DNA from 2 places in the Neobacillus sp. NPDC097160 genome. Region 1 is predicted to be linked to the other one. Evidence: predicted binding sites of a transcription regulator. Region 1 holds the regulator's gene; the other holds the start of a gene.
The links. Region 1 encodes Rex, which represses fermentation and respiration genes when NADH is low (regulators of the CRP and FNR family bind a similar motif). Its sites were predicted from a motif close to TTGTGAAATATTTCACAA; they were not measured.
Positions count from the first base shown of each region.

Region 2: the regulator Rex is predicted to act here: its motif matches at 1,931-1,948, upstream of ACIQXV_RS03460 (DoxX family membrane protein).

Region 1 covers NZ_JBIWDU010000022.1:87,288-90,439, forward strand. The annotation lists gene ACIQXV_RS25475 (polymer-forming cytoskeletal protein) at 1-237, opposite strand, end outside; gene ACIQXV_RS25480 (YhbD family protein) at 250-873, opposite strand; gene ACIQXV_RS25485 (redox-sensing transcriptional repressor Rex) at 984-1,643, opposite strand; gene moaC (cyclic pyranopterin monophosphate synthase MoaC) at 1,678-2,175, opposite strand; gene ACIQXV_RS25495 (ABC-F family ATP-binding cassette domain-containing protein) at 2,346-3,152, shown strand, end outside.
Region 2 covers NZ_JBIWDU010000002.1:303,120-306,271, reverse strand. The annotation lists gene ACIQXV_RS03470 (ABC transporter permease) at 1-63, opposite strand, end outside; gene ACIQXV_RS03465 (ABC transporter ATP-binding protein) at 53-1,159, opposite strand; gene ACIQXV_RS03460 (DoxX family membrane protein) at 1,337-1,849, opposite strand; gene ACIQXV_RS03455 (SRPBCC domain-containing protein) at 2,066-2,455, opposite strand; gene ACIQXV_RS03450 (SRPBCC family protein) at 2,490-2,945, opposite strand; gene ACIQXV_RS03445 (ArsR/SmtB family transcription factor) at 2,926-3,152, opposite strand, start outside.

The sequences.
Region 1 (3,152 bases):
ATCCACTGTTAACATTTTGCATTCGAGATTCCCTTTAATTTTTCCGTTTCCGTTAACCTTCGCTTTATTCGTCATGACATTCCCGTTGACCATACCCGAACCATGACATTCAAATACTACACACTCTATATCGCTGTTAACTGTTCCTTTTCCATTGATAGTTACATGGTGAAATTCCCCGCCGTTTGCTGACCCAAAGCCGTTAAGATTCAGGTCTCCCCTTTTTTTCGTATCCATGGTCATTCTCCTTTATAATAGTTTCGCTTTCATCTCTTCCATACATTTCACAAGAGAAAGCTGCACAACGATTTTCGTTCCCTGTTCAAACTTTATTTCCTCCGTATTTATGAGTAAAAAGCACGATGAAACCCCCAATTTTCTTGTCAGCACGATTTCCCCGTTTTTCTGTTTGATTAATCCCCTATTATCCTTTACGACTTGAAGCAGCATTTTCCCTTCATCTAGGTTAATTTCCCCGGATTGCAGCAGCTTCTCTAATACATAGACTTCAAGAATTCTTGAAAAATCAAAATGTGATCCGCCCTTTTCATGCTCAAGATATAAGTCCATAACCGCACCCGAAACAATGTTACGTTTTACTAGTTCATCATTAGTGAAATGTAACTCTGTTACATTAGGAGAAAACATATCTGCCAGTTCATCCAAGGAAAGATTCTCTTTCATCGTCTGAATCTTGTCGATCCGTTCTAAGATCTTTTCTTTTGGAAAAAATGTTTCCTGGCCCGTAAACGTTGACTTTCGAACAAACCATTCCTCTGGAATGAGATCCTTTCGTTTCCAGCGATATAGCTGTCCGTACGAAATCCCTGCCATATCCAATAAATCCTTTTTAGAAATTAACTCCTCGCTCATTAGTAAAAACCCCTTTCTGTCTTATAATGTAACATAACACTGTTACGCATGTAAAGACTGAAAATAAAAAAAGGGCTATTCACCACTTTCTGTGAATAACCCACTTCAACTTATTCTTCTATTTCCTCTGTCTCTGTCGGATAATGCTTTAAAAAGTAAATGAGTGATTGCAGTTCTACTGCTAAGTCGATATGATGAACCCGAATGGACGGAGGGACATTTAATCTTGCCGGGGTAAAGTTTAATATCCCTTTCACATCAGCTTTCACAAGTCGGTCGGTAATCATCTGTGCTACGGGAGCCGGAACGGTTAGAATCGCAACTGATATTTGTGCATCCGTCAGCACCTTTTCCAATTCATCCATATTGTAAACCGGTACCTCGCGGATTTTGGTTCCCATTTTTGCCGGATCGACATCGAAAGCACATTCTATTTTTGTGTTATTATTTTTTAAAAAATTATAGTTTAAAAAGGCCGTACCAAGATTACCTACGCCAATTAACGCAACCTTTGTTAATTCATCCTGGTCGAGTGTTTTACGAAAGAAGGTTAGTAAGTAATTGACATTGTACCCATAGCCTTTTTTCCCTAATGCACCGAAATACGAAAAATCGCGGCGAATCGTTGCCGAATCGACCTTAACCGCTTCACTTAATTCCGCAGATGAGACCCTTTGCTTGCCGGAAGTATGCAGGTTTTTTAAAAATCGATAATAGAGGGGCAGCCGTTTGGCTGTCGCCTGTGGTATCTTCATCGTTTCATTACTCATAATCTCCCACACCCCTTTAAATTTTAGTTAACGATCATTTCACTTGTTCAGTTCGCTTAAAGTCACCATTTTTTCCGCCCGTTTTCTCAACTAAATAGGTCGGTCCAATGACCATGCCTTTATCGACTGCTTTACACATATCATAGACGGTTAAAGCACAAGCTGAAGCGGCTGTTAACGCTTCCATTTCCACACCCGTGTTCCCTTTTGTTTTAACCGCTGCAGCAATTTGTAATTGATAATTTTCTTGCTGACCCTTTTCCCATGAAAAGGAGATATTTACCCCTGTTAAGGGAATTGGATGACACATCGGAATGAGATCCCAAGTCTTTTTAGCCGCCATGACTGCCGCAACCTGAGCTACTGCTAAAACATCACCTTTTTTCATGTCATGATTGGTTATTTTTTCAAAAATTTCTTTACTAACCGTTATGCTGGAATGAGCCAGAGCGGTACGTGCCGTTTCCAGTTTGTCGCTGACATCGACCATCTTTGCTCTGCCTTCTTTATTAAAATGAGTAAATTCTACCATAAAAAATATCCTCCTATCCAAAAATAATACACTATTTTTCCTTTTATGTGTGTGAAACTTTGAACTTTTTTATCTGAGTAAAGACATCGCCTGATACTGAAAGACTAGCGCTTTATTGCCGACATTCCCTTTATACGGTACACTACTAGTATGTACAGAGGTGAATAAAGATGATTTTGTTGCAGGTTAATCAACTACAAAAATATTATGGCGCTGACCTTATTTTATCGAATATAAAGCTAGAATTACAAACGCGGGACCGAGTTGCCCTCGTCGGTCGAAACGGCGCTGGAAAATCGACATTATTGAAGATTATTGCCGGCCACTTGTCACATGATGGCGGTGAGATTATCAAGCCAAAAGAAGTGACGATCGGCTATTTAGCGCAAAATACCGGCCTTGAATCTAATTTGTCCATTTGGGAAGAAATGTTGACTGTCTTCGAACCGCTTCGCACGATGGAAAAATCACTGCGCAATCTGGAAGTGCAAATGGCCGATCCTAATGTGTTCGAAAACACGGTGAAATACGAGAGAATTATAAAAGAATATGATCAGCTCCAAGTGCAATTTAAGGAACAGGGAGGCTATCAATACGAAGCAGATATGCGCTCCGTCCTGCATGGGTTAAATTTTCTCGAAAGTTCCCTAATGATTTCTAGTTTAAGCGGCGGACAGAAAACCCGGCTAGCCCTTGGCAAGCTGCTGTTAACGAGACCCGATATCTTAATTCTGGACGAGCCCACAAACCATCTGGATATTGATACCCTATCATGGCTCGAGCAATACTTGCAGGGCTATGATGGCGCGATTTTAATTGTTTCCCATGACCGCTATTTTTTAGATAAGGTTGTTACACAGGTCTATGAGGTATCACGAAAGCAAATCGCGCGGTTTACGGGTAATTATAGTTCTTACCTTGAACAAAAAGCCGCTAATTATGAGCGCGACATAAAACTTTATGAAAAGCAGCAGCAA
Region 2 (3,152 bases), on a different contig from region 1:
AAAAAGAGCAATCCAAAGGAAATAAGGAACCATAAATATACTGCGGGTTTGTTTATTTTCCATTGGATTCCACTTCCGTATAGGCTTCTAACCGCCGGTCAAATTCTTCCTCGGTTTCTCCGTGGCGCATAACATGAATGGCTTCAGGGTCAAAATAAAGCCCGATTTCATCGCCTACGGTTGCCTTTTTCGTGGAATGGACGAGCCACTCATTTCCGTCTTTATCATAGCAGCTGATTTCATAATGAACCCCGCGGAATAATTGCGAGTCTACGCGCACCTGGAGCTTACCGCGATCCAATGTGGTGATTTCTAAATCCTCAGGACGGATGACCACTTCAATGGGCTCATTCGTGTTTAACCCCTGGTCGACGCACTCGAACTCTCTGCCGACAAATTCCACACGATAATCCTCTATCATTCTGCCTTGGACAATATTGGATTCGCCAATAAAGTCAGCGACAAAGCGGTTAATCGGTTCATCGTAAATATCTGTCGGTGTGCCACTTTGCTGGATTTTCCCTTTATTGATGACAAAAATCTCATCGGACATCGCCAGTGCTTCCTCTTGATCATGTGTGACGAAGATAAAGGTAATTCCAAGGCGTCGCTGCAATTCACGAAGCTCATACTGCATTTCGGTACGCAGCTTTAAATCAAGCGCTGATAATGGTTCATCAAGCAGAATCACTTCAGGCTCATTGACAATGGCGCGGGCGATCGCAACGCGCTGCCGCTGCCCTCCGGACATTTCTCTGATTTCGCGTGTTTCATAGCCTGAAAGGTTTACAAAGCTAAGTGCTTCCTTTACCTTTCGTTCTATCTCCGGATTCTTCATTTTTTTGATGCGCAATCCGAACGCCACATTTTCAAATACATTTAAATGGGGAAAAAGAGCGTAATCTTGAAATACGGTATTTACCTGCCGTTTATTCGCAGGAACATGATTGATTTTTTTGCCGTTAAAATAAATTTCCCCTTCGGATGCTTCAGTAAATCCGGCGATTAACCTTAATATTGTTGTTTTACCGCATCCAGAAGGGCCAAGCAGTGTATAAAATTTGCCACGCTCTATCTCAAAGCTTACTTCCTTTAGGACAGGCGGATCGTTGTCATATTGTTTGGTTACATTTTTAAAATGAATAATGGCACCGTTCATAAAAGTGACCTCCTTCTTTCCAATTACATCTAGTCCCAAGCTGTTCCATTCGGGAATCATTATACAGGAAGAACCTGAAAATTCAATTACTACAATAAAAAAAACTTGCAAAAGGCAAGTTTTTCTAAAATAGATGAATTAGAAAAAGCGCCTTTGGCTCAGGCACTTTTTGTAGTACTAAACATTTTGTTTGAGCGTTTTGTTCCCTTTGAATGCAGTATTGCGGATGAACGGGATTACCCAGCGGTCAAGACCAATACGGCCGGCGTTAAATCCTGCGAAAAGAATAATGGCTCCGATGATAAGGTCTGTTGGAATATGAGATACTGTTCCAGCTAAGAAGAAAGAAAAGTTCATCACAAGTCCGAAAAACGCTGCTGCTGTTGTTAAGCATCCAAGAATAAGTCCTAATCCAATTAAAAATTCTCCAAGAGGAACAATCGTATTGAAAATATCAACGTTTGGTAATGCAAATCCTTTAAGGAATTCAACATACCAGCCATACACTACACTACCGTCTGGACCTTTTACTGGGTTCGCAATCACTGCTTTTAAATAACCAGAAGCATCAAAAGCCCCACTTGAAAGCTTACCCCAACCAGCTGTTAACCAAGAATAACCAAGAAATAAACGAAGAACTGTTAAAATTGCAGCGGCAACTTTATTTTCTCTTAACCAATTGACTACCATGTAAAACATCCCCTTGTTAATTAATTTTTATATATTAAGTACACTGTTAATATAACAAACTTATCTCAGAAATAGGGTATTTTGTTCAATGGTTCACAATTCTGTAAAAAGAATTTGAACATTTTATTAACACTTGTATTTGTTTTGTTCGATGAATAAAAAAACACATTATTTCAACTAGTTAAGTTTGAAATAATGTGATGAATTTTACCACTATTAACCTAAATATTTCTCTAATGGGGTCCAATAATTTTCTCCCCAGCCTACAGCAAGATGTTCTCCTTCTTCTTCAGGAAAACCAATATGCTCAAAAACCAAAAGGGTTTTGGAGTCTTGCTCCTTCAGTTCGAACATAGCGATCGAATAAACACCTTCTGGCCAGTTTTTTACTCGCCATGCTTGGACAACGCGCACACCTGGAACTAATTCAATGTTTCTTCCATGAATCATGCCGCCAAAGCATGAGAAGGTACCACCAGCATCCGGGCTAATTTCAGTTGGTGCACCCCCAGTCATTTCACTGAATTGCTTAGAATCCGACAGTACTTCATAAATGCGTCCTGGGCGCGCATTGAAAACTACTTCTTGATGAATGGTTTTAGTCATGTTATAACCTCTCCTTAAAATTTTTTAATAAAAATTAGTGCATCGCCACAACAGACCATGGGTCAATACCCGGGTCTTTGCTTTCCGCAAAATCTTTAATGCGCGGCATATAATGAGACCAGCCTTGCTGATGTGACGGAATTTCTTCGACTGGCAAATCATAATGAGTTAATACTAGGTTCGTCCCATTTTCTGTTGGCGTTAATCGGAATTCAACCTTACTTGAACCAGGAGGGACCATTTTTGATTTCTCCCAGCCCCAGGACATGACGATTTTTTCATAAGGCACTATTTCTACATATTCTCCCATGGCAATATCGCTGCCATTGACATCGATTCGATATTTACCGCCGATTTTTGGTTCGAGAAGGATTTGTCTCCCCATCCAGCGGACCATTTTTTCTGCATCCGTAAAAAAAGAAAATAATGTTTCAGGCCGTGCCTCGATAAAAATCTCTTTCGTAATGGTATCATGGTTTGTTTTCATCATTTTTTCTCCTTTCTTCTTCTTCAGCTGCTTCTTTCAGACGTAGTAAACTATCATCCCAAAAACGGTCAATGTACTGTTTTAATTCAGCAAAACCATCCCTTCTAATTCCGTAGTACCGTTTTGTTCCGTCTCTCCTGACTACAACGAGGCCAGATTGTTCCAAAACTTTGAGATGCTGTGAAACCGCTGGAGCTGAGATTTCAAAAT